4 regions of the Pseudoalteromonas sp. THAF3 genome follow, and region 1 is predicted to be linked to each of the others. Evidence: predicted binding sites of a transcription regulator. Region 1 holds the regulator's gene; each other region holds the start of a gene.
The links. The regulator ArgR, encoded in region 1, controls arginine synthesis, uptake and breakdown. The targets are predictions, from matches to a motif close to ANTGAATANNTATTCANT.

Region 1 (8,221 bases):
GGTGGTTGGTCGCCTGCTGCGACTTTCCGGGGCGAAAACACTTTGAATGGGCTTTGATGCTGCCCTTAGCCATGCCTACCTATCTTATTGCCTATGTTTATACCGACTTACTGGATTATGCTGGTCCGGTGCAAATTCAGTTACGGCAGTGGTTTGGCTGGCAATCGCCGGATGATTACTGGTTTTTTGATATTCGTACGCTCGGTGGCGCAATCGTGATGATTGCGTTAGTGCTGTACCCCTACTTATTCTTAATTTTTAAAACCGCGCTGAAGGAGCAGTCTCATAAGCTGGTTCAAGCCGCCCATATTATGGGACACGGCCCAGTTGCAGGCTTTTTTAAAGTCAGTCTTCCTTTAGCTCGAGGGGCGATTGTCGCCGCTATAACCTTAATTAGCATGGAGGCGATGGCGGATTTTGCCACCGTCAATTACTTTGCTGTAAGCACCCTAACGACAGCGGTGTACGATACTTGGTTTGGGTATTATTCATTAACCGCCGCTGCGAAAATCTCAGGGATCATGCTGCTCATTTTGTTTTTGGCTATCATTATTGAGCGTTATTCGCGCCGCAACCGCGCCGTATTTGAGCGCCAAACCCAGCTAAGCGGTGAGCCTCTTTATACTCTCAAAGGAGCTAAAGCGTTGGCAGCTACAGGCTTTGCCTTAGTTATTTTGGCGCTTGCTTTCGCTATTCCGACGGCGGTGCTGGTTAGCTACGCGTTTAATTATTTTGACCAAGCGTGGAATGATGAGTTTTTCCTCTATGCTTGGCAAAGCCTAAAAATTGCCACTATGGTCAGCATCCTCGCCATTACCCTGAGTATTCTTGTGGTGTACTACCAACGCTTGAGTACAGCACGATATACACTGTGGCCTGGGCGCTTAGCCAGCACTGGATACGCCTTACCTGGCACCGTTTTAGCCATTGCGGTGCTGTTACCACTGACTAGTTTAGAAGTCGGCATTAATGATTGGCTCGCCCAATATGACTATCAACCAGGGTTATTCTTAAGCGGTACTATATTTGCCATCGTGTTTGGTTACTTGGTGCGATTTTACGCCATTGCCCATGGCGCCATAGAATCAAGCTTTAGCCGCATTAGCCCGAGCTTGGATATGGCCAGCCACTCAATGGGCCGCAATGAGCGACAAACCTTACTTGGCGTGCATATTCCCATTCTTAAACGCGGTATCTTAACCGCTGCCTTATTAGTGTTTATCGAGTGTATGAAAGAGTTGCCAGCAGCATTACTGTTGCGGCCATTTAACTTTGAAACATTGGCGACCCATGTGTTTCAGTATGTGAGCGATGAGCAATTAGAGCTGGCTTCAGTGTCGGCACTATTTATTGTATTAGTGGGGCTACTGCCCTTGTATTTTATTAACCGCTCAATGGAGCATTCTCGGTCATGACAGCGCAACTAGAATTAGACAACATTAGTTTCGAATACGCTGAGCGGGCAGTGGTCAACAATTTAAGCCTGACCTTAGCAGACGATGAGATTTTGTGTTTGCTAGGCGCCAGCGGTTGCGGCAAAACAACCACACTAAAAGCCATTGCTGGGCTTATACGTCCACATCGAGGGGTGATCCGCTTAGGGAAAGAGGTCCTGTGTAGTGACCAGCATTGTGTGCCCCCACAGCACCGCAACATGGGTATGATGTTTCAGGATTACGCGCTGTTTCCACACTTAACCGTGGCGCAAAACATAGCCTTTGGTTTAAAGGGCATGAGCAAAGCAAACAAACAGCAGCGGGTCGCGGAAATGCTCGCACTGGTGCATCTAGATGAGTGTGGAGGGCGTTATCCACACCAGCTTTCAGGCGGCCAACAGCAACGTGTTGCCATAGCTAGAGCGCTGGCATACAAACCTAGCCTATTGCTACTTGATGAGCCGTTTTCGAATATTGACCATCAGGTGCGTTTTCAACTAATTGCTGACATTCGCCGCATTATTAAAGACCAGCGCGTCTCTGCTATTTTTGTGACCCACTCCAAAGAAGAAGCATTTGCCTTTGCCGACACATTAGCGGTCATGCACAACGGACAAATTGCGCAGCAAGGTACGGCGAAACAATTATTCCAGCACCCTAACTCTAAAGTCGTGGCAGAGTTTTTAGGCACGGGTGTGTATATTGATGCCACTATCGTTGATGCCGAGCATGTACAAACGCCCTTTGGTATTGTGCGCTCTTTACAGCCTTTGCCATCATCGGGAAAGGGGCAAGTGTATGTTCGTCCTCACGATATGCAGTTGATTGGTGATGAACACGGTGAAGTGACGTTACTATCACAGCGTTTTGTCGGCACAGAATACGTTTATCGCGTCAGCGTGTTTGCTCAAGAAGTTGAAATTCCTGCTAAAGCTGAACAAGAGTTTTTGCCGAGTCAGAAGCTATCGCTTACAATTACCCCACACTCTGTGAATTTCTTCGCTGATTAAGCGCGAATTCATAGCCTGTATGTAGCCGCGCGGGCGGCTTAGCGCCCGTAATAGGCGCTGCTAACAATAACAACGAAAGGAATGGTAACTTAATGCCCAGAGCGCAATCCGGTGTGTGCGCGCAGGCCAATTTGCACGGCTTGCACTTGTTTCTCAATGTCCTTGATGGCCATGATCACGCAGTTAAAAGTAAGCTCGCACAGTTAGTGGACCTGCAAAGCGAATACGATGATCGCTTCTCTGAGGCTATGGTTTCCAGCTTTGTCGCCATAGGTGCGCAGTACTGGCCGCATTTTCATCCCGATGCCATGCCTGCAGAATTAGCGAGCTTTCCGAGTATCCCCAACCGTGACCACCACGTGCTAGCACAGCCGTTCGATTTGTTTATACAAATTCGCTCGGACCGGGAAGATGTCAATCATCTATTTGGCCAGCGAGTATTGAAACTGTTAGGCAGTGATGTGGAGCTTGTTGAGGAAATCACCTGTTATCGCTTTTTAGACGGGCGTGATTTTAATGGCTTTCTTTACGCTCCAGATACACCTCATGGACGGCAAAAAAATCTCACGGCGCTCATTAATGACCCCAGCAATGATTTTGTAAAAGGCAGTTATGTGCACGTCCAGCGCTTTACCCACAACCTCAATGCCTGGCAAGCGCTCAGTATTGAAGAACAAGAGTTGGTGATTGGCCGTACTCGTCTGGATGCCGAGCTGCTAATGCCGATTAATGCCAACAGTCACGCGGCGCGCTCAGAGTTGAAAGATGAAAAAGGCGAGCCGCTGTTACTGCACCAGGGCATGCCTTTTGGCACCATGACCAAGCAAGGCTTGCTGTCGGTGACCTGCGCCGCCAGTGGCGACGCGTTTACGCAAATGCTGAAAAGTCAGCTAGGGGATCATCATCATTATGATGCTTGGCTGGACTTTACCCAAGCTGACATGGGCTCAGCGTTTTTTGCCCCCTCGGTGGATTTTCTAAAGTCGTTGGCTACACGTTCTCAAACAGCTTACGCACCCGCTCCAGAGTAATATCAATTTCAGAGACTTTGGCGGGGGCAATAAAGATGGTGTCATCCCCGGCTATGGTTCCTAGCACGCCATCGGCCTTACCGAGAGAATCGAGCAAACGCGCGATTAATTGTGCTGCACCCGGGCTGGTGGTGATGATGATCATCATCTCATTGTGAACAATATCCAGCACTAATTGGCGCAGTGGCGACTTCGCTGTGGGAACGGCTAATTCTGCGGGTAAGCAATAGACCATTTCTTGTTTGGCGTTGCGTGTACGCACCGCACCAAACTTGCTGAGCATGCGCGAAACTTTGCTTTGGCTGATGTTATCGAAGCCTTGTTCTTTTAAGGCATCAACAATCTCTCCTTGTGAGCCGAAATTTTCTTCTTTTAGGAGGGCTTTAAAGGCTTTTACCAAGGCTTCTTGTTTTTCTTGCGCGTGCATAATAATGGTCTTTGTAGCTTAAAGTCTTATCATTCTACCCAAGAACCGGGGTTATTTCATCCAAGGCACTGGGGTTTACAGTGAAGTTTACGACTATGGTCGAGATTATCGTCAAAATAACGCGGATAAATTTGTCTTTATCGGCGCTTTTCATTATCTTTAAGGCCACCAAAAGGTCAGATGACCCAAATCTTGATAACCCAATCTCGTTATTTTACGGAGAATTAAAATGAAAGTTGCCGTTTTAGGTGCTGCCGGTGGTATCGGTCAAGCGCTCTCTTTGCTACTAAAAAATAGCCTTCCTGCTGGTTCTGAGCTTGCTCTATACGACGTAGCCCCTGTGGTTCCTGGTGTTGCTGTTGACCTGTCACACATCCCAACTGCGGTTGATGTAAAGGGCTTCGGTAAAGAAGACTTAGACGCAGCACTAAACGGTTGTGACATTGTTTTAATCCCAGCGGGTATGCCGCGTAAGCCGGGCATGGACCGCGCTGATTTGTTCAATGTAAACGCCAGCATTGTCCAGACGCTAGCTGAAGGCATTGTTAAAAACTGCCCGAAAGCCATGGTCGGTGTTATCACTAACCCAGTCAATGGCACAGTGCCAATCGTGGCTGAAGTATTCAAAAAAGCGGGCACTTATGACCCTGCACGCGTATTTGGTGTAACAACACTTGACGTCATCCGTGCAGAAACTTTCATTGCTGAGCTAAAAGGCTTGAACGTGAACGACGTGAAAGTGCCAGTAATTGGTGGTCACTCAGGGACGACTATTCTACCTCTACTGTCTCAAGTAGAAGGTGCGAGCTTCTCTGATGAGGAAGTTGCTGCGCTAACTAAGCGTATCCAAAACGCCGGTACCGAAGTTGTTGAAGCAAAAGCGGGTGGCGGTAGTGCTACACTTTCTATGGGCGCAGCTGCAGCGCGCTTCTGCTTGTCACTAGTCAAAGGCATGCAAGGTGAAGATGTTGTTGAATACGCCTATGTTGAAGGCAATGGTGAAGACGCACAGTTCTTCGCTCAGCCAGTACGTCTTGGTAAAAATGGTGTCGAAGAGTTGCTTTCTTACGGTGAACTAAGCGCCTTTGAACAACAAGCCAAAGAAGACATGCTAGGCACCTTGAATAAAGATATTCAAGAAGGCATCGACTTCATGAATAAGTAATAGCCGCTATGGCCGTTACTTCATGATATTGGCTAATAGCGATATCATGCTAAAAGCCCCTATAGTTCTGCTATAGGGGCTTTTTTGTGCATTTATTTCCTTTCCTTCCACTGGTCTGACCATTTGTCGCTAAGCGTAAATTACTTTAATTTGCGCGCATATCCACCATAATTGGCTGAATAAAAATTGATGTGAACTGGGTCAATTTTGACAGCTTGCGGTGAATTTGATACCTTAACCGCACTTTTTGGTATGACCAATTTACCCAAAGCATAAATCAACGATGTCATTGAAAGTAAAAGCAGCGAAATTATCGGACGTGATCTTGGCCCAGCTTGAGAATATGATTCTTGAGGGATCGCTGGCGCCGGGGGAAAAGCTTCCGCCTGAGCGTGAGCTGGCTAAGCAGTTTGAAGTATCACGCCCATCGCTGCGTGAGGCAATTCAAAAACTCGAAGCCAAGGGGTTGGTTACGCGCCGCCAAGGTGGTGGCACCTTTGTAAAGAATCAATTGGAAGAGGGCTTAAGTGATCCACTGTTTGAGTTGATCAGTAAGCACCCAGAGTCGCAGTTTGATTTGCTTGAGTTTCGCCACGCCCTCGAAGGTATCGCCGCCTATTATGCGGCATTGCGCGGGACTCAAAATGACTTTGTAAAGGTAAAGCATAGCTTTGAAAAAATAGCGCAAGTAAGTGATGACCTGAGTGCCAAAGCGAAAGCTATTAATGCTTTTCACTTTTGTATCGCTGAAGCGTCTCATAACGTGGTGTTACTGCACTTGGTGCGTGGCATGCAAGCTTTACTAGAGCAAAACGTACTGCAAAACTTGCAGGTATTGATGAAGAAAACCGCCGTGTCGCAGCAATTAGCGCAGCACCGCAAAGTGTTGATGGACGCCGTCATTGAAGGCCGCCCAGAAGAGGCACGCCTGGCCAGTAATGCGCACTTAGCCTTTATCGAAGAAGCCTTACTGGAAGCAACGAAAGAGCATTCGCGTATTGAGCGCTCTTTGCGACGTACCAGAGCACAATAAATTCGCTGTAAGCCTCAGTTGAGCATCGCGCTTAAGCTGGGGCTTTTTGGCATTTTAAATTCGTATTTTAAACATAAGGAAAACTCCATATGTCTGAAGTCAATAACGTTGACGTAGACGCACTCGAAACCCAGGAATGGCTACAAGCCCTTGAGTCGGTTGTGCGTGAAGAGGGCGTTGAGCGAGCTCAATACATCCTTGAACAAGTGCTAGAGCAAGCACGTCTTGATGGCGTAGATATGCCAACTGGCACTACCACAAACTACGTCAATACCATCCCCGCTGACCAAGAGCCAGCGTACCCAGGTGATGTGAACGTTGAGCGTCGTATCCGCTCTATCATTCGCTGGAATGCGATTATGATTGTTCTGCGTGCCTCGAAAAAGGATCTTGACTTGGGTGGACACATGGCGTCTTTCCAATCATCAGCGGCATTTTATGAAGTTTGCTTCAACCACTTCTTCCGCGCGCCAAATGAGCAAGACGGTGGTGATTTGGTGTATTACCAAGGTCACATTTCACCGGGTATTTATGCACGTGCCTTCGTCGAAGGGCGCCTGAGCGCAGAGCAGCTTGATAATTTCCGCCAAGAAGTAGATGGAAAAGGGTTACCTTCATACCCACACCCTAAGTTGATGCCTGAGTTTTGGCAGTTCCCAACTGTGTCTATGGGTCTAGGCCCTATCGCTTCAATCTATCAAGCTCGCTTCCTTAAGTATCTTGAAGGTCGTGGCCTGAAAGACACCAGCAACCAACGCGTTTATGCCTTCCTAGGTGATGGTGAAATGGATGAGCCAGAATCACGGGGCGCAATTTCCTTTGCTGCTCGTGAAGGCTTGGACAACTTATGCTACCTAATTAACTGTAACCTGCAGCGTCTTGATGGCCCAGTTATGGGTAATGGCAAGATTATCCAAGAGCTTGAAGGCCTGTTCAAAGGGGCTGGTTGGAACGTCATCAAAGTCGTGTGGGGCAGTGGCTGGGATAAATTACTGGCTAAAGACACCACAGGTAAATTGCTACAGCTGATGAACGAAACGGTTGACGGCGATTACCAAACCTATAAGTCAAAAGACGGTGCCTATGTGCGCGAGCACTTCTTCGGTCGTTACCCAGAAACAGCAGCTCTTGTTGCCGATATGACCGACGACGAAATCTTTGCCTTAAAGCGCGGTGGTCACGAGCCATCGAAGCTATTCGCAGCCTTTAAATCGGCGCAAGATACCAAGGGCCGTCCTACGGTGATCTTAGCTAAAACCGTTAAAGGTTATGGTATGGGCGATGCCGCCGAAGGTAAAAACATTGCTCACCAAGTGAAGAAAATGGACATGACCCACGTGGCTCACTTACGTAAGCGCTTAGGGTTAGAAGATCTTGTTTCCGAAGATGAGCTTAAAGACTTACCGTACCTGACCTTAGAAGAAGGCTCAAAAGAGTACGAGTATATGCACGCCCGTCGTAAAGAGCTGCATGGTTACACGCCAACGCGTTTGCCTAATTTCAGCGAACAGTTGCAGTTGCCGCAGATGGATGCGTTCAAGCAATTACTTGAAGAGCAAAAGCGTGATATTTCCACCACCATGGCATTTGTGCGTACTCTTAATGTATTGCTAAAAGACAAAGGCATTGGCAAAAACATTGTGCCAATTATTGCCGATGAAGCACGCACCTTCGGTATGGAAGGCTTGTTCCGTCAAATTGGTATTTATAATCCACGGGGCCAAAATTACAGCCCGGAAGACCGTGATATCGTTGCTTACTATAAAGAAGACCAAAAAGGTCAGGTGTTGCAAGAAGGTATTAACGAGCTCGGTGCGATGTCCTCATGGGTTGCTGCGGCGACCTCATACAGCACTAACGACCTACCGATGATCCCGTTCTACATCTACTACTCGATGTTTGGTTTCCAACGTGTAGGTGATATGGCGTGGATGGCCGGTGACCAACAAGCACGTGGCTTCTTGCTCGGTGCCACCGCAGGGCGAACAACGCTTAACGGAGAAGGGTTGCAGCACGAAGATGGCCACAGCCATATTCTAGCGAACACCGTGCCGAACTGTATTTCTTATGACCCAACCTTCGGCTATGAAGTCGCGGTTATCGTTCAAGATGGTATTCG
Region 2 (8,221 bases), 1.3 Mb from region 1:
CACCAATTTTTGGTCTTTGGCGATATGCCATATTCTCCTATCGATGAAGCGCTGCTCACCCCACCTGCAGGGCCATTATATCAAGGCGTGCGGCAAACCCCACATCATTTTATTGTCCACGTCGGGGATATTAAGGCTGGAGCTGTCGCTTGCACCGATCATGTTCTGCGCGGCAACTACCAGCTGTTATCTAATCTTAGTGAGCGGCCCTTTGTCTACACACCGGGTGACAATGATTGGACCGACTGCGATAGGAAAGGGCTTAGCACACGCTATGATGAGCTAGAGAGACTAAGCTTTGTACGTAAAGAATTCGCTGTTCATACAGTCGCCTTGCCCGGCTATGAACGCCAGCCTGAGCTGCCCGAAAACCAGGCTTGGCGTATAGAGCAAGTGCAGTACCTAACTGTGCATGTGGTAGGTACCAATAATGGTCGTGCGCAAATTCTTAAGTCTCATAAAAAACAAGCGCTGCAGGCTGTTAAAAAGCGAGATCAGCATAATATTCAATGGCTAACACGCCATGCTGATAAAGACCTAACCGCCATGGTTGTGTTTTTTCAAGCGGATATCTTTCGCTCAAGTAGCGGTCAGGGAGTGTGCAGTGACAATAACCGAAAATGTGATGGCTTTGCTGTCTATCGTCAATACTTAGATAAGCTCGCTCAACACAGTGATTATCCTATTTTAGTGGTGCATGGCGATACCAGTGAATTTTGCTTTTCACAGCGTCAGTCGCAGCTTTGGCATCTTAATGCACCTGGCGATTTTCAGGTTTTAGATATTGCTCATGTAACCGTTAATGTAGATTCCGCAAAGCCTTTTCAGGTGTCCCCCTTGGTGACAAATAGCGCTATTCCTCGCTGTGAAGATGACGGTTAGCTACTGCGGCAGGTAAGCATAAAAAAGCCGCGCTAGGCGCGGCTTTTGTTAACACTGCGAATTAGAACTGGAACCTTAGGCCCAGTTTAAACTTGCGACCAAGCACGTCATAGTTACTTGGGAACGTGTTACCTGAGTTAGAGCTGGTATCACCTGCCTCATTACCCACAACCGGTGGATCTTTCTCGAACAGGTTATCTATACCTAAACTTGCGGTGATATTATCGGTAAGGTGATAATTGGCATACAAGTCAAAGTAATCGTAGGAATCGATACTTCTAAACTCTGGGAAGTAATCGTCGGCAACGACTGGCTCTGCGTCAATGCCGTCAATGTGACGCCATTGCAATGACAGGGTAAAGTCGTCCATCGCCCACGTAGTACGTTGCACCCAGCGCATCTCTGCGAGGGGATCACAGCTGGCACTGTAATACCCTTTACAGTCGATAATTCGCGCTGTATCAGAGCTTTGCGATTCTTGAGTTAGATACTTGTTGATGGTTCCTGAGAACTGCAGCTCACCCATGTCCTCAAGTGGCACGAAGAAATTGAACCCCAGTTCAACCCCTTCAGCGGTCAAGTTCTTGAGGTTGGTAGTGAATTGTTCAATCCCGGCACCAGCAACGGTCAAATCGCCACCAACACGTTGTATTTTGGCACATTCTTGTGCATCACCTAACTTGTAACAGGCATCAAGGATTTCTTGTGCTGAAAACTCGCCGATGATGTCATCAATATCAATATCATAGTAATCTAAACTGATAGTGAAGTTTTGCAAGGTATCGAACTCTGGAGTCCAAACAATACCTGCTGTAAAGGTGCTTGCTTCTTCAGCGTCAGGTGGATTAAGTGGATCGCTTCCGGAGATCACTTGCACTTGACCTGATATCACATCTTGCACGTTACCCACTTGCGCATCGGTCATGCCAGTGGAAATACACAGCTGGCGCAGTTCAGCGCTGATGTTACCGGCGTTGGCAACCGAGCAAGGGTCGCTAGTCGCGTTATCAAGGCCAGTTACCACAGGAGAGGCGATTTCACCGACGTTCGGGGCTCGCGTCGCTTGCTGTTGCATAACACGTACTAATACACTGCTAACTGGGCGCCAGTTGAAACCAAGCTTCCAGGTTTCATTAGAGCCCACGGTATCGTAGTCTGCCCAACGGAAACCAAACTCCACATCAAGCGTATCAGCAAATGCCATACCGTCTAAGACTGGCAAGTAACCTTCCATGAACAGTTCATCAACACTGAAGCCACCTTCAATAGGCAACTGGTTACCTCCAGCACCGCCCTGACAGCTCGCTGGTGCAAGTTTCAAACATTCATCAGGCTCAAATAAGCCTTTTTCTTTGCGGTACTCGTAACCAAAGCTCATTGATAGCGGTGCGCCGGCGCCGGGCACTTCAATAAACTCAATCGGACCATTGATGGTCGCAGTTGCGATACGCTGGCTGTACTTTTGCTGCTGTAATGCAATAGCTGTAGCATAACCGGCCATTTCATCGGTAATGGTGCCAAAGCCACCAAACAGGTTGATGGGTACGCACGTTGGGTCGCCGTTTAAGCAGGTGACACCGTCTTCGGTTTCAAGGGCATTTTGGATGTTAGTTAGGTTGGTGTAGCCACCGCGTACGGTGGTACGGTTGGACTCACCATATTGGAAACTAACATCATACTCCCAGTCGTCAAACACATAACCTTTCACGCCAGTGACAAACTGGAACAACGAGGTGTCATAGCGCTCTGTACGGGGGCCGAGTTCGAGTGTACGCCGACGTAACTGCACAGTTAAATAGTCCTCAGAGTCGACGACGCCATTGCCGTTGACATCATTCCAGTTACTGTCACTTAAGAGACCATCAGCGAGCGCGTTGTTGCCCGTATCAATCATAAATTGCTGTGCTTGATCGCCAATTAACGGGTTAAATAGTGGCAATTCGAAACTAGCACCAAATGTGCCTGATGGCGCAACCTGTGTATCTACCGAGATCGAGCTGTAAGTGAGTGATGAATAAACTTCATGATCGTCGGTGAGGTTGTAACGAGCGAGAGCCGTACCTGAATAGCGCTCGGACGGTGTCTGATAGAAGTTATAGGGGTTGAAGTTGAACACGCTACAGGTATCAGCAGCAAGTGTGCCATCATTTCTAAATTGGCCTGCGGTACCCGCTCCGACAATACCAAAGCGTGTGGGCATGGCCGTTGTAGAACCACCACTTTCTACTGAGTTAGGGGCCTCACATTCAGAGGGCGCTGGAACGGGCGGTTGACCATTGAGGAATTGCTCATAGTTAGCGCCTGATGCGGTTTCGATACCAAGTAAACCCAACGGACGATCGCCAAGGAGTACTTGGTCACGCTTCATCCAGTCCAATGAGAGTACGACGTTACCTCTGTCATCAGCGAGGTTAGAACCGATGGTAAGCGATATATTACTTTTATCGCCGTCACTTTCGTCTGTTTGCTGGTGCGAGGTGTCTAAGGCTATCCCTTCAAAATTATCTTTAAGGACAAAGTTAACCGCCCCGGCAATGGCATCAGAGCCATAAACGGCCGAAGCACCACCAGTAACTACATCGATGCGCTCTACCAGTGCCGAAGGGATCACTGAGGTATCTACCGAACCGTTGTAGTTATATGGGATCATTCGTCGGCCATTAACCAGTATCAATGAACGCTGAGAACCCAAGCCTCTTAAGTTGACCGTTGCTGCACCGCCAGAGCCGTTGTTCACGTTACTGCCGTCACCGGGAATAGTGGATGGTAAAGTACGTAGAATTTGCTCTACTTCAGGTTCTTGTTGGAAGCGCAGCTCTTTCTCGCCAATGGACGTGATGGGGCTGGCTGAGACAGCGCCAGGCTGGCGAATACGACTACCAGTGATGGCAATGACCTCGATATCCTTGGCTTCTTCATCCCCCGCAGCGAGTGCTTGAGGCATAACGAATGAAGAAATACCTACGCCGAGCGCTACTTGTAGCGACAGCGCCAGTTTAGATTTTAACATTGTTTTTCTCCCTAGTTATTAGTACGACTAATACTTCAGGGCCAATCAAACTGCGGTTGTTCCTATTTAGCGTCATAAGCTTAGTCCGATTTGTTCAAACCTGCCAATGACTTAGAGTCAAAAAATAGAGCAAAAACCCTCAACGTAAACAATGTTAAATCAATTTTGGTATGACCAATTATCTTTTTTGAGATTCTCAGCATCATTTATGGCTAATGAAGATGATTTTTTCTCGTATAGATTTTATTTATATCCGCTATTTTTATTATCTATAAAGCTAAAATAACGGCATTGTTGGCGGTTTTTAAGTCTCCTTCCAAGAATTTCAAGGTTATAAATATTGGTATTACCAATTTACACTTATGTAGACATTCTCTTTTTTTTTGATATGGTGTTGGTTAAGTATCAATAAAAAGTAACTAAATTTGCACTGGGGTGAGCATGGATATTACAGCATTGTTAATTGAAGCCGCTTGGCTTATGGCGACTGGTATGGTGGTGGTCTTTGTATTTCTACTCATATTGATAGGTGCTTTACGCCTAATGTCATATATCTTTGCCGATACAGAACAAGCACAAGCGAATCAACAAGCTAGCGCCACTACCACGCATCACAGTAAGCGCCCTTCAAAGGCGCATATTGCAGCTATTGCTGCGGCTGTGCATCAGTATAAGAAGCAATAATAAGGGTCAATTATGTCTAAATTAAAGCTTACCGAATTAGTACTGCGAGACGCGCATCAATCTTTATTAGCAACACGCATGCGCTTAGAGGATATGCTCCCGATCGCTGATAAGCTTGATCAGGTTGGGTTTTGGTCAATGGAGTCATGGGGTGGGGCCACCTTTGACTCCTGTATCCGTTATTTAGGTGAAGACCCTTGGCATCGTATCCGCGCCCTGAAAGCGGCGATGCCTAATACTAAACAGCAAATGCTACTGCGTGGTCAGAACTTACTCGGTTATCGCCATTACAGTGACGATGTCGTGACTAAGTTTGTCGAGCGCGCTCACGCCAATGGCGTTGATGTGTTTCGTATCTTTGATGCGATGAATGATGTGCGTAATTTAGAGACGGCAATCAAAGCCGCTGTAAATATTGGCGCCCATGCGCAAGGCACTATCTCTTACACCGTTTCACCAGTCCACACGCTGGATATGTGGTTAGATCAGGCCAAGCGCCTTGAAGGTATGGGTTGTCATTCTATTTGCATTAAAGATATGGCGGGGCTGTTAAAGCCCTATGATGCCGATAAGTTGATCCGTGGCTTAAAGGAAACCGTGTCTTTACCCATTGCTATGCAATGCCATGCGACCACAGGACTAAGCACTGCAACCTACCAAAAGGCCATTGATGCCGGCATTGATATGCTTGATACGGCAGTTTCTAGTATGAGTCAAACCTATGGTCACAGCGCCACCGAGACCTTGGTTGCTATTGTCGAGGATACCCCGCGTGATACCGGTTTGGACCAAACGTTACTCGAGGAAATTGCGGCTTATTTTAGGGAAGTACGTAAGAAGTATGCGCAATTTGAAGGTAGCTTGAAAGGCGTTGATGGCCGCATCCTATTAGCGCAAGTGCCCGGTGGCATGCTCACAAATATGGAAAACCAGTTAAAAGAGCAAAACGCAGGCGATAAGTTAGACGAGGTACTCAAAGAAATCCCCAAAGTCCGCAAAGACTTAGGTTACTTACCTCTGGTCACCCCCACCTCACAAATTGTTGGCACTCAAGCCGTGTTGAATGTGCTTACCGGTGAGCGCTACAAGTCTATTACTAAGGAAACCGCAGGCGTTCTTAAAGGTGAGTATGGAGCAACACCCGCACCGGTAGATAGCCAATTGCAACAGCGTGTCTTAGAAGGTGCAGAGGCAATCAGTTGCCGTCCTGCCGACCTCATTGAGCCAGAGCTAGACAAGCTGACGGAGGAACTAGATGCTCATGCGAAAGAGCAGAACCTCGAGTTAGCAGACGAGGTGGTTGATGACGTTTTAACCTATGCACTATTCCCGCAAATCGGTTTAAAATTCTTAGCGAATCGAAATAACCCTGATGCTTTTGAACCGGCGCCCAGCGCCGAGCCGGAGCAGCCAAAGGCTGTGGCAAAGGTGGCACCGACAAAGCAAGGGCCAGAGCGTTATAGCATTAGTGTCGATGGTCAGGCCTATGATGTTGTCGTCGCCCCCGGTGGTGAGTTGGAGAGTGTGCGTGCTGTTGAGGGTGAAGGTGAAAACCCACCGCAGTCGGCTGCGATTAGTGGCGGGGAAACGCTGAATGCACCGCTAACAGGCAACGTCTTCAAGGTTTTAGTCAAACCTGGTCAGCACGTGAGTGAAGGTGATGTGGTTATGATCATGGAAGCGATGAAGATGGAAACTGAAGTGCGCGCATTGCACGGCGGTGAAGTCAGTGATGTGTTAGTGCGTGAAGGTGACTCCGTGAGCGCTGGCCATGCCTTAATTGCATTGGTTTAGGAGGGGGTATGGAAGGAGTATTAAATCTCTGGCATGCCACCGGTATTGCCAACTTTTCCGTCGCTCAACTGGTGATGATCTTAGTCGGTTGTGGGCTGTTATATTTGGCGATAGCGCGTAATTTTGAGCCATTACTATTGGTGCCTATTGGCTTCGGGGCAATATTAACAAATATCCCCGTGGCTGGTATGGCAGACCCTGGTGGCATACTGTATTACGTGTATTACATAGGCATTGACTCCGGCGTCTTTCCGCTGCTTATCTTTATGGGGGTGGGGGCACTTACCGACTTTAGCGCGTTGATAGCGAACCCGCGAATGCTACTTCTGGGCGCTGCGGCGCAATTTGGTATTTTCGCGACCTTGTTTGGTGCCATTGCTTTGAATTTTGTGCCGGGCTTTGAATTTACACTCAAAGATGCATCTGCTATCGCCATCATTGGCGGTGCCGATGGTCCGACTGCTATTTTCTTAGCCTCAAAATTAGCCCCAGACTTGCTCGGTGCTATCGCAGTGGCGGCGTATTCTTATATGGCATTAGTGCCCATTATCCAGCCACCCATCATGCGAGCATTAACCTCCGAGCAAGAGCGTAAAATTGAGATGCCGCAGTTACGAGCGGTTTCCAAAAAGGAAAAAATTATTTTTCCACTTATGGTTCTGGCGTTAACTGCGATGTTCTTACCGGCAGCAACGCCGTTGGTGGGAATGTTCTGTTTGGGTAACTTAATGCGTGAGTCAGGTGTCGTCGATAGGCTCAGTAGCACAGCGCAGAATGAGCTGATCAATATAACGACTATTTTCCTTGGCCTAGCAGTGGGCTCAAAGCTAGCTGCTGAGCAATTTCTGACGGTGGAAACCATTGGTATTCTAGCGTTAGGGGCTTTGGCATTTTCTATTGGCACGGCGTCAGGTGTATTCATGGCAAAAGGGCTGAATAGATTATCGTCATCACCCATTAACCCCTTAGTAGGGGCAGCAGGTGTATCTGCTGTGCCTATGGCTGCTCGCGTGGTCAATAAGGTTGGCTTGGAAAACAACCCACATAACTTTTTATTGATGCATGCCATGGGGCCAAACGTTGCTGGCGTCCTTGGTAGCGCTGTGGCTGCAGGTATTTTACTGGCTTTGGTGGGTTAACCTCTGCCGAGAAATTTATCTATTTAGGCACTTCCTAGCCATTTGCGCGTCCTATTCGAATTCGGTGGGGCGCGCTTTTTTATGGCTGAGGCCAGTTTCACAGTTTTGCGATTAAGTGTTATAAGTGCATGCTATAGCATGAGCTGAGACTAACAAAGCAGTCCATGACTAGCCATAACAGTCAAAATAGGGAGCGGCTATGAACGCTATTATCATCATCATTGTATTATTTGTTTCGCTGGCTATTTTGGTGCCGTTACTAGAGCGCTACCAACATCAGTTAGGGCTCAATAAAATGATGCGCTTTCGCAAGTATATCTTGCCACTCGTTGGCATAAGCTTAGTGGTGCAATTGCTTTATATGTTATTTAGGTAAGGACTTGTGATATAGCAGACATAAAAAAAGCACCCTAAGGTGCTTTTTTTATGGCGATGATTAGTTCATCGCCAGCTGCATTTCTCGCTCTCTAACCAGCTGCGCAAGCAGTGTATCGGCTACTGGTTTGAACTTAGCTAATTCGCCAGCGGGAAGCGGCTCAGATTTTGGCAGTTCAACGGTACGAGGATTACGATGTACACCGTTTACAAGAAACTCATAGTGTAAGTGGGGGCCGGTAACGCGACCGGTGGCTCCGACAGTGCCAATAAGCTGACCTTGTTTCACTTTTTGGCCATTTTTCACTTTGCGTTTATTTAAGTGCAAGTACTTAGT
Region 3 (8,221 bases), 1.6 Mb from region 1:
TACGTACCAACACATCAGCACACCCCAAGCCAGCGGGGCCAGCACCTATAATGGCGACTTTTTTATCGGTCCACACCACGTGCTTCATATCAGGCTTCCAGCCCATAGCAAACGCGGTATCGGTGATGTATTTTTCTATATTCCCTATAGTCACCGCGCCGAAGTCTTCATTGAGCGTACAAGCGCCTTCACAAAGACGGTCTTGCGGGCATACCCGCCCACACACCTCTGGCAGGCTATTGGTGCGGTGAGACAGCTCTGCTGCCTCGAGTATACGTCCAGTGCGGATCAGCTTTAGCCACTGCGGGATGTAATTATGGACCGGGCACTGCCACTCACAATAGGGGTTGCCGCAATCCAAGCAGCGATCGGCCTGAGAGTCGACTTGGTTTTGCGAAAATGGTTCGTAAATCTCGACAAACTGCTGTTTGCGTGTGGAAATCGGCTTTTTCCTTGGGTCCACGCGCTGCACGTCAATAAATTGATAAACATTCTGACTCATACTTCCTCCTATTGCGCCTGTACGCGCAACTCCGCGCTACTGCGGGCGCGGTGGCCCAATAAACTCTGCACATCACTGGATCTTGGTTTCACCAACTTAAACAGCGGTAAATACAGATCAAAGCTGGCAAGAATAGCCTCGGCTCGCTGCGAACCGGTGAGTTCTAAGTGTTCAGCTATCAATCCACGGAGGTGCTCATGATGTGTTACTAAGTTATCTAGTTCGACAATTTCCACCAGCTCTGGGTTGATGCGTTTATCAAAGTCTTGGGCTTCGTCGAGTACATAGGCAAAACCACCTGTCATCCCTGCACCAAAGTTGACCCCAACCTTACCAAGCACACATACGACGCCGCCGGTCATGTATTCGCAGCCATTATCTCCTAAGCCTTCAACCACAGCGGTGACGCCGGAGTTACGCACACCAAAGCGCTCGCCAGCACAACCGGCAGCATATAAATGACCCCCAGTTGCACCATATAGGCAGGTATTGCCAATAATTGCTGCTTGGTGTGATTGGAAACATGAGCCCATTGGTGGGCGAACGACTAAGCGCCCGCCGGCCATGCCTTTACCGACATAATCATTGGCATCGCCAATAAGGGTCATCTCGAGACCACCGGCATTAAACACACCAAAGGATTGCCCGGCAGTGCCATGTAGCTCAAGACGAATTGGATCAGCGGCCATACCCTGGTTACCGTGCTTCGAGGCAATATAGCCGGAAAGCATGCCACCAATGGAACGATCGGTGTTATTAATGCGGCTCACCAAGTTTAAACCCGATAAGTTATCAATGGCCTCCTTGGCTTTATCGAGCAGCTCCTCATTCAAGCGCCCCGTATAATGCGAAGTATTGTGCACCGAGCAGTATAGGGTCTCACCGCTGATATTATTGGGCTTCTCCAATAAATGACTGAGGTCGACTTTTTGCTGTTTCGGCGTTTTGCCCTCAATGGCTTCGAGTAATTCGGTACGACCAATTAAATCCACTAGCCGCGTGACGCCCAGCGATGCCATGATTTCTCGCGCTTCTTGGGCAATAAACTTAAAGTAGTTCATCGCCATCTCAGGCAAGCCATGATAATGCTTGGCCCGTAACGTCTCGTCTTGCGTCGCTACACCGGTTGCACAGTTATTGAGGTGACAAATACGCAGGTATTTACACCCCAGAGCCACCATAGGCCCAGTGCCAAAACCAAAGCTTTCAGCGCCGAGAATGGCCGCTTTAATAATATCTAGGCCGGTTTTTAAACCGCCGTCTGTTTGCAAGCGAATACGGTGACGCAAGCCATTTTCAACTAGGGCTTGCTGCGTTTCCGCTAACCCCAACTCCCACGGGCTACCCGCATACTTTACCGATGTCAGTGGGCTGGCCCCGGTGCCACCGTCGTACCCGGCTATGGTGATAAGGTCGGCGTAAGCTTTGGCCACACCGGTAGCAATGGTGCCGACCCCTGGCTCTGATACCAACTTAACCGAGATCATCGCACTTGGATTCACCTGCTTGAGGTCGAATATCAGCTGCGCCAAATCCTCAATAGAGTAAATATCGTGGTGTGGTGGAGGTGAAATTAAGGTCACACCTGGTACCGAATACCGAAGTTTTGCGATATAAGGTGTGACCTTCTCACCGGGCAGCTGGCCTCCCTCGCCGGGCTTAGCGCCTTGGGCGACTTTGATTTGGATAACATCAGCACTGCGCAGATAGTGCGGAGTGACGCCAAAGCGTCCTGATGCCACTTGTTTAATACGTGAATTTTTCTCGGTACCAAAGCGCAGCTTGTCCTCGCCACCCTCGCCCGAGTTAGAACACCCGCCTAAGCGGTTCATCGCAATTGCCAGAGCTTCATGCGCTTCTGGCGATAAAGCGCCGATACTCATGGCGGCAGAATCAAAGCGCTGATAAAGCGCCTCTGCCGGCTCAACATCATCGACACTAACGGCCGTAGTATCGCTGCGCAGCGCGAGCATATCGCGTAAATTAGTGATGGGACGATTGTTTACTAGGGCCGCATAACGTTGATAGTCCGCATAGTCTCCTGAACGCACTGCGGTTTGCAGTGTTTGGATCACATCGGGGTTATAAGCGTGATATTCGCCGCCATGAACGTATTTTAACAGCCCACCATGGGAGAGCAGTTTACGTGCACTAAATGCCAGTTTGCGCAACTTGCCTTGGTCGTGCTCAAAATCCGCAAAACAGGCACCAGCGATACGACTCGCTACGCCTTTAAAGCATAGCTCGACCACTTTATCGGATAATCCCACCGCTTCGAACAACATAGAGCACCGGTATGACGAAATGGTACTGATCCCCATTTTCGACATAATCTTAAACAACCCTTTGTTGATAGCATTGCGATAAGACAACGTCACTTCGCGATAGCTCTTGTCGATCACCTTATTATCGCTCATCGCCACCAGCGATTCATAGGCGAGGTAAGGGTAAATAGCGGTTGCACCAAAACCAAGTAACACCGCGAAATGATGAGGATCGCGTGCGCTTGCAGTTTCGATAATTATGTTAGTGTCACAACGCAAGTTGTTATTCACTAAACGTTGCTGAACCGCGCCAACGGCCATTGCCGCCGGAATAGGCAGGCTGTCTTGGGTAATATGGCGGTCGGTTAAAATCACCATCACCGCGCCTTCTTCAGCCTTACGCTGCGCCTCATCACAAACGCGTTCCAACGCCTGCTCTAAGGTCTCATCACTGGTGTAGTTTAGGTCCACTTGGCTGTGGCTATAGTGCTCATCATTGGCACTGCGCAGCTGCACCATATCCGAGTACATCAGCACTGGCGAATCAAATTGCAAGCGCTTAGCGTGTCCTGTGGTTTCATTGAAAACATTTTGCTCACGACCAATGCAGGTCGTTAGTGACATGACATGGTTTTCGCGCAGTGGATCGATAGGCGGATTCGTGACCTGAGCAAACTTTTGTCGAAAATAATCATATAAGGAGCGATGGCCTTCAGAAAGTACCGCAAATGGCGTGTCATCGCCCATTGAACCGGTGGCTTCTTGGCCATTTTCACCCATTACCCGAATGACCTGGTCCAACTCCTCATTGGTGTACGCAAACATTTTCTGGTAAATCAGTAGCGTATCAGCGTCAAACGAACGGTTACCGGCTTCTTTGTCGGTCAGCTTCTCAAAAGGCGTGAGGCGCTTAACGTTTTGCTCCAGCCATTGTTTGTAAGGGTGTCTTGCTTTGAGGTCTTGATCGATCTCCCCTGAGTGCCATACCTTGCCATGCAAGGTATCAACCACCATCAGTTCACCAGGACCAACACGGCCCTTCTCCACCACCTCATCGGCGGCATAATCCCAAATCCCGACCTCTGAAGCCAAGGTGATAAACCCGTCTTGGGTCACCACATAGCGAGCAGGTCGCAAGCCGTTACGGTCGAGGTTACATGCAGCAAAGCGACCATCGGACATCACAATGCCTGCAGGTCCATCCCAAGGCTCCATATGCATAGAGTTGAAATCATAAAATGCGCGCAGATCATCATCCATCGCTCGGTTCTTTTGCCATGCCGGTGGCACTAACATGCGCATCGCGCGGAACAGGTCCATCCCCCCGGCTAAAAACAACTCCAACATGTTGTCCAAGCTCGAAGAGTCTGAGCCACTCTCGTTGACAAAAGGGGCGGCACTTTGCAAATCAGGCAGCAGTGGCGAGGAAAACTTATAAGCACGAGCCCGAGCCCATTGTCGATTGCCCGTTATGGTGTTGATTTCACCGTTATGAGCCAAATAGCGGAACGGCTGTGCTAGAGGCCATCGCGGCTGGGTATTGGTGGAAAAACGTTGGTGAAAAACACAAATTGCCGAGGTCATGCGGATATCTGCCAAATCGAGATAAAAATTTGGCAAGTCCTCTGGCATCATCAGGCCTTTATATACAGTGACTAACCCAGACAAGCTAGCAATGTAAAAATCCTTATCCTGTTCTAACTGTTTTTCGATACGTCGGCGGGCAATGTACAGCCGACGTTCCAAATCTTTTGGTCGCCATCCTTCCGGGGCGCTGACAAAAACCTGCATAAACTGTGGCAATTGCTTCAAGGCAATATCGCCTAAGTAACTGGTATCGGTCGGCACTTCACGCCACCCTTGTAGGGTCAGTGTTTCTTGTTCTAATTCTTTGGTGATAACGCGTTTTGCCGCTTCGGCTTGAACCGGATCTTGGCTTAGGAAAACCATTCCCACAGCGTAGTTTTTGCCCAGTAACCAGTTGTTTTCTTTGGCTACAGCTCGAAAAAAGCTGTCTGGCTTTTGCATCAGCAAGCCACAACCATCACCGGTTTTACCGTCTGCAGAAATACCACCCCGGTGTTCCATACGGGCAAGACCCGTGATCGCGGTGCGAATCAACTTATGGCTGGCTTGCCCGTTGACTTGGGCTATCAAGCCAAAGCCACAATTATCTTTTTCTAATGCTGAGTCATATAACATTTGCGGACTCCTCTCCCCCTTGCTACTGCGTGCTAACCGCGTTGCAAGCAACCCTCACAGGCGGCCTAGCAGACCGTCAACGCTAACGCTTTGCAAACAGAGTGTCAATGAAATTATGAATACATATTCACATTCTTGAATATTTTTCACGCTTTGTAAACATATGCGAAGCAAGGGGATATAGAGGTATTTTTACTATTTATACTCGTTATTTTTTATATGACACCAGTGTCATATTTACAAATCGTGTAAATACCGAGCTTAAAATCGAACGTTTACGTTAACGTAAAGATGAGGTGAGCGTGAATAATTATTCACATTGCGAATAAAAATTCACCTTAATATGTGCCCTGAGCTGCACAGTGCTCATCAATACGCTCAGTAAGCTGTTGGCGCAATTGCTGAGCACTGGCAACAGGGATGGTTTGATTGATATCTTGCATCAACACTTGCCACTGTGGCCGCGTTTTCGATAACGCAAAATACAACGGCTGATTGGTTATGCTTGGTTGCAATACTCGGTAGGCAGCGCGGTCAATACCGTTTGCACTGGCTACGGTATGTAATACTAAGGGATCGCCAATAATGAGGTTAACGCGCCCGTTAACCACTAAGTTAAGGTTTTGCGCATCATCTATAGCTTGCTGAACAATGACTTGGCCACTGTCGATCACTTGATCTACCTGGGGGGCATTTTGATAGCCACGAACGATACCAAGAGAGTAATTGGGCAATTCCGATATTTGCGGGGCCTGGGTGATAGCACTGTCTGCTGCAGCCACATAATGCACCGGTGCATGCGCTAATGCTGAGGACAATGCGAGATGATTAAGCCGCGTGCTGCCAGGGATGACGTCTGAGGGCGCGGATGATTCTATTTCATACTCTGGAGCTAAAATGTCCGCATGACCCAATTCAGTCATGCGTACCGCTCGAGCCCAAGGCAAAAACCTGAACTCAGGATTATACCCAGCCTGCAATAGCAACGCCGCCATATAATGCAATAGCCAGCCACCCTGACATTGATTACGCCCCAAGTAAGGAGGCCAATCAAGCGTCGCGACAATCACATTACGCTCGAACCCTGCATCAACAATAAAGGTGCTGCCACGCCAAAAACCTGTGTAACTCATGGTTGCATCATTTACTTGATAGTCAATCGTAATAGATTGACGCTGCGCGTAGGAGTAGCTAGCGGGGAGTATGGCCACTGCCAAAATTAAAACGGTCACACGAATATAAAGCATGAACATACAAGGCACGCCCAATAAACTGCTATTAATAACAAAGTTTAACCGAAGTTGTGCAGATAGAAAGTTTTTACCGAGGGATTCGAAAAATTGCTTTTTAGTGAGAAATGCGTCGCTGATCGATGGTATCAGTCAAAGCCTCTGAACAGGGTTCTACTGTTAATAAAAAAGCCAGGAGAACCTGGCTTTTTTACTCTTATTCGCTATCAGCGTCTTTGTACTTTGCCGCTGTTTGCTCAATGAGAGGCTGCAACTCGCCGCGTTGGAACATCTCAATAATAATGTCGCAACCACCGACTAACTCACCTTCCACCCATAACTGCGGAAAAGTTGGCCAGTTCGCATATTTTGGTAACTCAGCACGAATATCCGGGTTTTGTAGGATATCAACGTAAGCAAACTGCTCGCCGCAAGAAATCATCGCTTGCGCTGCTTGAGAAGAAAAGCCACAGCTTGGTAGTTTTGGAGAGCCTTTCATATAAAGCAGAATGGGATTTTCAGCAATTTGCTGTTTAATCTTTTCAACGGTTTCCATGTACAACCTCAATTTCTGTTAAATGTGACGGTAAGTGTTGAAATCCATCACTTTGACCACAATGTCTATCGTTAGCAGTAATTTTAAAGCAAACAGCGCGCTGTTGATACCGTAGCATGACGGTGATGAAGGCAACCACGATATTTTTTGCTCTGATGTAGCAAAATCGTCGTATAAGACGTCTACTGTAAACGCAGGTTCAGGCACTTGTCGCCGTTTTGGCGTTGCTGTTTGCTAAAACTTGAGTAAAATACTCAGGAATTATAGTACCACTATAATGGCATTCAGTACACTTTGCGCAGTCCGCGCGCAGCTGCTTGCCCTTTTTTCAAATAATGATAGATGGAGAAAAACATGGCATTTGAACTACCGTCACTACCATACGAAATCAATGCATTAGAGCCACATATCTCTCAAGAGACGCTTGAGTATCACCACGGTAAACACCACAACACCTACGTGCAAAAGCTAAATGGCCTTATTGCTGGTACTGATTTCGAAGGTAAATCTCTCGAAGAAATCGTATGCTCATCTGAAGGCGGTGTTTTCAATAATGCTGCTCAGATCTGGAACCACACGTTCTACTGGCACAGCCTTTCTCCAAACGGTGGTGGTGCACCAACCGGCGCTGTAGCCGATGCGATTAACGCTAAATGGGGCTCTTTTGAAGCGTTCCAAGAAGCATTCAATGACAAAGCAGTAAACAACTTCGGTTCGAGCTGGACTTGGTTAGTTAAAACTGCAGACGGTTCATTGGATATCGTTAACACATCAAATGCAGCTACGCCTCTAACTGAGCAAGGCGTAACTCCAATTCTGACCGTTGACCTTTGGGAACATGCTTACTACATTGACTACCGCAATGTACGTCCAGATTACCTTAAAGGCTTCTGGTCGCTAGTAAACTGGGACTTCGCAAACCAGAACTTCAGCGCTTAATTTAACCGCTGATATAAATAGGTGAAATTTTTTCACCTGCTTGTTCTAAGTTGATAAAAGCCGTGTGCGCACCATGCTCATGCGGCTTTTTTGTGGCTGTTCATAGCGCTAAATATGAATAACTAAATTCCTAATATATTTCGCAAAATTTCACTTTACTGTCTACGCTTTAAGTACCGAGTCGCATCTTTCCACCCTTTCATCTCAGCTTCGGGTAACTTGGAGGTCGGTATGACAATTTTCGAGCATTATCAATCACGATTTGAAGCATCCCAGGAAGAAGAGTACAGCATTAGCGAGTTTCTAGAGCTGTGCAAAAAAGACAAGACAGCCTATGTCACGGCACCAGAGCGCCTGCTAACAGCCATAGGCGAGCCAGAAATGGTCGATACATCGCAAGATGCGGTGTTAAGTCGGCTTTTCTCTAACCGAGTTGTACCAAGATACCCCGCCTTCAATGAATTTTATGGTATGGAAGATGCCATTGAGCAGATTGTTTCCTACCTAAAACACGCCGCACAAGGCCTAG
Region 4 (8,221 bases), 1.2 Mb from region 1:
CTGTGCCCTGCTCAACCATAGTGGCATATGCAAGGGTCTCAGCCATACCCCAGTCGAGTTTTTTCTCGCCGGCGGCCATCGCTTTGCGGTCATCGTAAATCTTCTTAACCCGAGATTGCGCTTTGTGCTCTTCTGGATAAGAAGCCACCTTCTCGCCAAGCTCTTTAAGCTTTTCAACAGGAATATGAGTTTCATACTCGGTATCCCAATCGTGACCGACGAATTTCGACCAATCAGAAGAGTGCTTAGTTTCTGGCTCGATTTCTTCAACCACGCAGTTGCCTTCGTCTAGGCCGTTGCGGTAATCATCAGCAAGTTTCTTAATCTCTTTTTCACTCAAGACACCTTCGCTAACCAGCTGATCAGCATAGATTTGGCGCGGCACTGGGTGCTTTTTAATCTTTTTATACATCAACGGCTGCGTGGCGCTTGGCTCATCCGCTTCGTTGTGTCCATGACGGCGGTAACACACTAAATCAATAACCACATCGCGTTTGAACTGATTACGGAAATCAAGTGCAATTTGCGTCACTAAGGCAACCGCTTCAGGGTCGTCGGAGTTAACGTGGAAAATCGGTGACTGCACCATTTTCGCGATGTCGGTACAGTAGTCAGTAGAGCGTGTATCGTCTTGTTTAGAGGTAGTAAAACCGACTTGGTTGTTAACCACGATGCGCACACTGCCGCCTACTTTAAAGGCATTAGTTTGCGACATATTGAAGGTTTCTTGCACACAACCCTGACCGGCGATGGCCGAGTCACCGTGGATGGTGATAGGCAGTGCTTTTGAACCACTTTCACATTCTAAACGGTCAAGACGAGCGCGTACCGAGCCCATCACCACTGGATTAACAATCTCTAGGTGTGAGGGGTTAAATGCCAAGGCCATGTGTACGCTGCCGCCTTCGGTGGCGAAGTCTGATGAGTAACCCATATGGTATTTCACGTCACCAGAGCCCAGCGTGTCATCGTGCTTACCAGCAAACTCATCGAACAGCGCCGATGGGTTTTTACCTAGTACATTCACTAACACATTGAGACGACCACGGTGGGCCATACCAATAACCGCTTCTTGTTGGCCACTTTCACCAGCGCGGTGAATAAGCTCTTTAAGCATTGGCACTAAGGCGTCGCCACCTTCCAATGAGAAGCGTTTGGCACCTGGGAATTTCGAGCCTAGGTATTTTTCAAGACCATCGGCCGCAATCAAGCCTTTAAGAATGCGCTGCTTGGTTTTGCTATCGAATTGAGGGCGTGCTTGAACCGATTCTAAGCGTTGCTGTAGCCAACGTTTTTCTTCGGTAGATGTGATGTGCATGTACTCGGCACCAATGGAACCACAATAGGTTGCCTTCAATGCTTTGTATAAGTCACCCAGTTTCATCATTTCGCCGCCGGCAGCAAACGAACCTACATAAAACTCAGTGTCAAAATCGTCTTCAGAAAGACCGTGGAAGTCTAACTCCAAATCGCGAACGCGTTCACGTTTCCAAATCCCGAGTGGGTCAAGATTCGCGTTTTGGTGACCACGGAATCGAAAAGCATTTATCAGTTGCAATACTTTGATCTGTTTGGGGTCACCCTGACCACCTTCTGCAACAACTACTTCGCGATGTTTATTTTTTGCCAGCTTGGCGAATTCAGCTCTTACTTGTGAATGCTTAGTTTCTACATCCACCCCTTCCACTTTGGGAAGTTGCTCGAACACTTCACGCCATTCTTCTGGCACTGAAGTCACATCATCAAGATATGCTTCATAAAGCTCCTCAACATAGGCAACGTTACCGCCGTACAGATGAGAAGACTCTAGCCATGCCTTCATCACACCATCGTGCATTTATAAGCCCTTTTATCTAGCGCAGAATTTACATTGTCTGACTTACTTAAAACTCAAGTAAGTGATCGAAGAATGGCCAGACAGACGTCCAGCCATTCTTAGTTCTATTATGCCCTTAAACGGAACGATTAAGAAGCATTGATTTGATTTGCCCAATCGCTTTAGTCGGATTCAAACCTTTCGGACATACATTGACACAGTTCATGATATTGTGACAACGGAATACGCTGAATGCATCGTCTAAATCTGCCAAGCGCTCATCGGTGGCGGTATCTCGGCTATCCGCTAAGAAGCGGTAAGCGTGTAATAGGCCGGCCGGGCCGATAAATTTGTCTGGATTCCACCAGAAGCTTGGGCATGATGTTGAACAACATGCACAAAGAATACATTCGTATAGCCCATCTAGCTTTTCACGATCTTCAATCGACTGCAAACGCTCACCCGCTGGAGGCGTATCATTAATGAGATACGGCTTCACTTTCTCGTACTGAGTGTAGAATTGCGACATGTCGATTACAAGGTCACGAATAACCGGTAAACCCGGTAGTGGACGAATCACTACCTTGCCCTTGCCGTTTGTCTGCAATGCAGAAATTGGCGTAATACAGGCAAGGCCATTTTTACCATTCATGTTCACACCATCGGAGCCACATACCCCTTCACGGCAGGAACGACGAAATGCCAGGCTTGGATCTTGCTCTTTTAACATCAGCAGTGCGTCAAGCACCATCATGTCACGACCTTCTTCCACCTCAAGGGTGTAGTCTTTCATGAATGGCGCATCATCCACGTCTGGATTGTAACGATAAACAGATAATTCTAAAGTTGCCATCGTCATCTCTCCTAGTAAGTACGAGCTTTAGGTGGGAACGCTTCACGAAGCTTAGGTGCATAGTTTACATCACGCTTAGACATTTCTTCTGTCTCAGGGTTGTAAACACTGTGGCACAGCCAATTTTCGTCATCACGGTCCGGGTAGTCGAAGCGCGAGTGCGCACCACGGCTCTCAGTACGGAAATTCGCAGCAACCGCTGTTGAGTAAGCTGTTTCCATCAAGTTATCAAGCTCTAAACACTCGATGCGTTGAGTGTTGAACTCGGTTGATTTGTCGTCTAAGCGGGCATGCTGTAGACGCTCGCGAATTTCTTTAAGCTCTTTAAGACCCGTTGCCATTGAATCCCCTTCACGGAATACCGAGAAGTTAAGCTGCATACATTGCTGTAGGTCTTTTTTGATTTGCACTGGGTCTTCGCCCTGGCCTTCTTTTGATGTTTCCCAACGGTTGAAACGTGCCAATGCACCTTCAATGTTGTCGCTTGAAGCATCACGTTGCGCTTGGTAATCGTTCAAGTAAACACCTAGGTAGTTACCTGCTGCACGACCAAATACAACCAAATCAAGTAGAGAGTTACCACCTAGGCGGTTAGCACCGTGTACAGATACACAAGCGATTTCACCGACTGCGAATAGACCTTCTACAAGCGTGTCGTTGCCTTGGGCATCAACGCTTAGTACTTGGCCGTTTACATTAGTTGGTACACCACCCATCATGTAGTGACAAGTTGGAATAACTGGAATTGGCTCTTTCGCTGGGTCAACGTGAGCAAAGGTTTTAGCTAGGTCACATACGCCAGGTAGACGTAGATTTAGCGTTTCCTCACCAAGGTGATCCAGTTTCAGTTTAATATGCGGGCCCCATGGACCTTCACAACCACGACCTTCACGGATTTCGGTCATCATTGAACGGGCAACTACGTCACGTGACGCCAAGTCTTTGGCATTAGGCGCATAACGCTCCATGAAGCGCTCGCCATCTTTGTTCAGAAGATAACCCCCTTCACCACGGCAACCTTCAGTTACCAGGGTTCCGGCACCGGCGATCCCGGTTGGGTGGAACTGCCACATTTCCATGTCTTGCATGGCTACGCCAGCACGTGTGGCCATACCCACGCCGTCACCCGTGTTGATGTGCGCGTTAGTGGTCGAGGCATAAATACGCCCTGCACCACCGGTGGCAAGCACAACCACTTTCGATTTGAAGTAAACCACTTCACCAGACTCGATGTCGATAGCTGTACAACCCACTACCGCGCCGTCGTCGTTTTTAACAAGGTCCAGTGCATACCACTCAGAATATACATTGGTTTTGTTCTTTACGTTTTGCTGATATAAGCAGTGCAGCAAGGCGTGACCGGTACGGTCCGCTGCAGCCGCTGTACGCGCTGCTTGCTCGCCGCCGAAGTTTTTCGACTGACCACCGAATGGGCGCTGATATACGCGGCCGTTCTCAAAGCGTGAGAAAGGCAAGCCCATGTTTTCAAGCTCGGTGATTGCCTCTGGGCCAGTTTTACACATGTACTCAATGGCGTCTTGGTCACCGATGTAGTCGGAGCCCTTAACGGTATCGTACATGTGCCATTCCCAGTTATCCTCGTGCGAGTTACCTAGTGCTACGGTAATACCACCCTGAGCCGACACGGTGTGTGAACGGGTTGGGAAAACCTTGGAAATAAGCGCACAAGACTTGCCTGATTCAGTGATTGCTAACGCTGCGCGCATACCTGCACCGCCAGCGCCAACCACTACTGCGTCAAATTCGCGAACTGAATATTTCACTTAAACACCCCATAGAACAAACAGGCCAACTACTACGTAAGATAGGGCCATAAGGTTTAATACGAAGCCAAGAAACGCGCGTAGTTTGGCGTTCTTTACATAGTCGGTCAGCACCTGCCATAGGCCGATGCGTGCGTGCACCATAATGCACGCAAGGGCGATTAGGGTGTATACCTTCATCGCGAAGTTACCGAATAACCCCGACCATGCTTCATAGGTTAATGCTGGAGTGCATAGCAGATAACCAATAATAAATAGTGCATAAGAGCTGATGATAAGTGCCGTCGCTCGTAGTGATACGAAATCCTGAACACCATCACGCTTTAAAGATGCTTGATTTAAGACCATAGCCAAACTCCCGCCAATACGGCAACAATCACCCACAATACAAAGCCGATTTTAGCGGTTGCATTGCCTGAATCTAATTCTTTCCACGGACCCAAGTCTTGGATTAAGTGGCGTACACCTGCGATGAAGTGATACGAGAGAACGGTGAGGGTACCCCAGGCGATAAATTTGGCAACAAACCCGGTTAACAGGCTTTTGACAAATTCAAATCCTTCCGGAGAAGACAGTGACACAGCCCATGCCCAGATAACAAAGGTCAAGGCAAAGAACATTGCGACACCGGTGACGCGGTGCAGAATTGATGCTTTGGCCGTTGCTGGCATAGAGATGGTCGTTAGATCGAGATTTACAGGTCTTTGCTTTTTCACAGTTACTTGCCCATCTTGCTCACATTGATAAATAGAGCCATCTACATTGTTGTTATAACCATTTATGCAATCACTGCATAAATGCGCTCACATAAATAAACCCACAGACGCGAAAAAAGATCACTTTATTTGTTCAATTTTAAAGCGAAATTTCACGTGTTTGTCATAAACGGTTTACTCAAAGACGTTACGGTATTGAACCCCTGACAGTATATAAGTCTGCAGCGGATATTACAATTCTTGTTTAGTCACGGAGGTTTGCGAATTAGCCATTGGTATAATATTTAATCTTTGCAGAATATTTATTATACACAAATGCATTAAAATTGACTTTCTACCCCTCTTGTACGTTAGAATGATCGGAATTTGCTTAACATTAGTATCACGCATAACAGCTTTAGCTTGTTATTCTTATAGGAGATAATTAGATGGCAGATAAGAAAGCCACTGTCCATATTGATGGACAAGACCCGATTGAACTTCCCATTTACGAAGGTACTGCGGGTCAAGACGTTATCGACGTCCGTACCTTAGGCGCACACGGCTACTTCACCTACGACCCAGGGTTCATGTCGACTGGCTCTTGTGACTCATCTATCACCTACATCGATGGTGGTAAAGGCGTATTGCTACACCGTGGTTACCCCATTGATCAGCTTGCTGAACAATCTAACTACGTCGAACTTTGCTACTTACTGCTTAACGGTGAATTACCGTCAGAAGCAGAGCTTGAAGAATTCTCTAAGTCAATCACCTTAAGCACTATGGTGCACGAGAAAGTGGCGGCCTTCTTCCAAGGTTTCCGCGTTGATGCTCACCCAATGGCGATGCTATGTGGTGTGGTTGGTGCCATGTCTTCTTTCTATCACCAAGACTTAGACATCTCAGACCCAGCGCAGCGTAAGCGCAGTGCCACTCGCCTAGTTGCGAAACTGCCGACTATCGCAGCGATGGCGTACAAGTACACCATTGGTCAACCATTCGTTTACCCACGTAACGACCTGAGCTACGCAGAGAACTTCTTACACATGATGTTCTCAGTGCCTTCTGAAGATTACCAAGTAAATCCTGTGCTTGCTAAAGCCATGGACCGTATCTTCATGTTGCACGCTGACCACGAGCAAAACGCATCAACCTCAACAGTCCGTATTGCTGGTTCATCTGGTGCCAACCCTTATGCATGTATCGCAGCGGGTATCGCATCACTTTGGGGCCCTGCGCACGGTGGTGCTAACGAAGCATGTTTGAACATGCTGCAAGAGATTGGCTCAGTTGATCGCATCGACGAATACATCGCTAAAGCGAAAGACAAGAACGACCCGTTCCGCCTAATGGGCTTCGGTCACCGTGTTTACAAAAACTTCGACCCACGTGCCACGGTAATGCGTGACACCTGCCACGAAGTATTGAAAGAGCTAAACATCGAAGATCCTCTTCTAGATGTTGCTATGCGCTTAGAGCAAATTGCTCTTGAAGACCCTTACTTCGTTGAGAAGAAACTATACCCGAACGTAGACTTCTACTCAGGTATCATTCTTAAGGCGATCGGTATCCCAACCAGCATGTTCACCGTTATTTTCGCTATGTCGCGTACTGTCGGTTGGATCTCGCACTGGGATGAAATGCTGTCTCAGCCTGGTCACAAGATCAGCCGTCCACGTCAGCTATACAAAGGCGCAACGAAGCGCGATTACGTCGCTCAAGACAAGCGCTAAGCAACGCGTTTTAGAGTTGAAAAAGGTCGCTCCCAGCGGCCTTTTTGATTGCCATTTTAGCCTAGTTCTCTACAATGGCGGCATTTGTACAGCCAGCTTTACTAACCATGTTTGATATAGACGCAATACGCCAAGATTTCCCTGCCCTGACTCAACATGGTGACACCGAACGTGTTTATTTTGATTCGGCCGCAACGGCGCACAAACCACGCTGTGTGATTGACACCTTGACGCGCTTTTACAGCCAAGAAAACGCCAACGTGCATCGCGGCGCACACCAATTAAGTCAGCAAGCAACCAGCCGTTATGAGCACGCACGCCAGCAAGTGGCCGAATTTATCGGCTGTCAACATAACGAACTGGTATGGACCAAAGGGGCCACCGAGGCTATTAACTTGGTTGCCTATGGGCTGACGGCGCAGCTACAACCCAAAGACGTGATTTTAATAACCGAACTTGAGCACCACGCCAACATCGTGCCTTGGCAGCAGCTAGCGAGCCGCACCGGTGCAACATTGATGGCCGTACCGGTCACCCCCGCAGGCCTACTCGATATCGCTCAAGCGGAGCAAATGATTGCCCAGTATCGCCCCAAGGTATTTGCCCTGGCCCATGTTTCTAATGCTCTTGGCAACATTAACCCCGTTAAAGCGCTACTCAGTCAGGCCAAGCAACAAGGTGCTTGGACCTTGGTTGATGGTGCCCAGTCGCTGCTGCATTTGCGCCCACAAGTGGCCGACTTGGGCTGCGACTTTTTCGTGTTTTCGGCGCATAAATGTCTTGGCCCTACCGGCCTTGGCGGACTGTTCGGGCGCTTTAGTTGTCTTCAGCAGCTCGATGTTTTTCAAACCGGCGGCGAAATGGTCGCTAAAGTACGTATCGAGCATACCGAATTTAACCCGCCCCCGAGTAAGTTTGAAACCGGCACACCAAATATCAGTGCGGTGCTTGGCTTTGCTGCCGCCATTGAGTATTTAAATAACCTCGATAGCGCCGCCCTAGCAGCGCACGAGCGTAGCTTAATGCAGTATTTAGTGGCGCACTTAAGCGACATTGAGTCGGTGTCCTTGCTTGGCGACATGCAGCATAATGTCGGCACCGTCAGCTTTTATGTACAATCTGAGCACCCCTATGACATTGCCACCTTGCTCGATATGGAAGGCATTGCCCTGCGCCATGGCCACCACTGCGCGCAGCCGTTAATGCATGCGTTAGGGGTCAATGGTACGGTGAGAGTCAGCTTGGCGTTTTATAATACCTTTGCAGAAATCGACCACTTTATCAGTGCACTACGTAATACCTTGGAGATGATGGCACCATGAGTTATAGCAATTACC

Region 2: a site for ArgR is predicted at 4,307-4,324, ahead of FIU82_RS11470 (OadG family protein). Genes of this name have one in related genera too.
Region 3: a site for ArgR is predicted at 5,083-5,100, ahead of gltB (glutamate synthase large subunit). Genes of this name have one in related genera too.
Region 4: a site for ArgR is predicted at 5,484-5,501, ahead of FIU82_RS07785 (citrate synthase). Genes of this name have one in related genera too.

What each region holds. Positions count from the first base shown of each region.
Region 1 covers NZ_CP045418.1:521,186-529,406, forward strand. Annotated here, with positions in the region: gene FIU82_RS02420 (iron ABC transporter permease) at 1-1,415, shown strand, start outside; gene FIU82_RS02425 (ABC transporter ATP-binding protein) at 1,412-2,446, shown strand; gene FIU82_RS02430 (Dyp-type peroxidase) at 2,539-3,477, shown strand; gene argR (transcriptional regulator ArgR) at 3,437-3,904, opposite strand; gene mdh (malate dehydrogenase) at 4,134-5,069, shown strand; gene pdhR (pyruvate dehydrogenase complex transcriptional repressor PdhR) at 5,353-6,102, shown strand; gene aceE (pyruvate dehydrogenase (acetyl-transferring), homodimeric type) at 6,192-8,221, shown strand, end outside.
Region 2 covers NZ_CP045418.1:2,453,071-2,461,291, reverse strand. Annotated here, with positions in the region: gene FIU82_RS11480 (hypothetical protein) at 1-882, shown strand, start outside; gene FIU82_RS11475 (TonB-dependent receptor) at 944-3,892, opposite strand; gene FIU82_RS11470 (OadG family protein) at 4,334-4,576, shown strand; gene oadA (sodium-extruding oxaloacetate decarboxylase subunit alpha) at 4,589-6,370, shown strand; gene FIU82_RS11460 (sodium ion-translocating decarboxylase subunit beta) at 6,379-7,509, shown strand; gene FIU82_RS18655 (hypothetical protein) at 7,709-7,885, shown strand; gene FIU82_RS11455 (peptidoglycan DD-metalloendopeptidase family protein) at 7,946-8,221, opposite strand, start outside.
Region 3 covers NZ_CP045418.1:2,130,223-2,138,443, forward strand. Annotated here, with positions in the region: gene FIU82_RS09830 (FAD-dependent oxidoreductase) at 1-502, opposite strand, end outside; gene gltB (glutamate synthase large subunit) at 511-4,968, opposite strand; gene FIU82_RS09840 (ABC transporter substrate-binding protein) at 5,307-6,221, opposite strand; gene FIU82_RS09845 (Grx4 family monothiol glutaredoxin) at 6,415-6,753, opposite strand; gene FIU82_RS09850 (superoxide dismutase) at 7,108-7,692, shown strand; gene FIU82_RS09855 (PrkA family serine protein kinase) at 7,924-8,221, shown strand, end outside.
Region 4 covers NZ_CP045418.1:1,686,397-1,694,617, forward strand. Annotated here, with positions in the region: gene FIU82_RS07760 (2-oxoglutarate dehydrogenase E1 component) at 1-1,837, opposite strand, end outside; gene FIU82_RS07765 (succinate dehydrogenase iron-sulfur subunit) at 1,953-2,669, opposite strand; gene sdhA (succinate dehydrogenase flavoprotein subunit) at 2,681-4,453, opposite strand; gene sdhD (succinate dehydrogenase, hydrophobic membrane anchor protein) at 4,454-4,801, opposite strand; gene sdhC (succinate dehydrogenase, cytochrome b556 subunit) at 4,792-5,169, opposite strand; gene FIU82_RS07785 (citrate synthase) at 5,598-6,884, shown strand; gene FIU82_RS07790 (aminotransferase class V-fold PLP-dependent enzyme) at 6,959-8,206, shown strand; gene FIU82_RS07795 (SufE family protein) at 8,203-8,221, shown strand, end outside.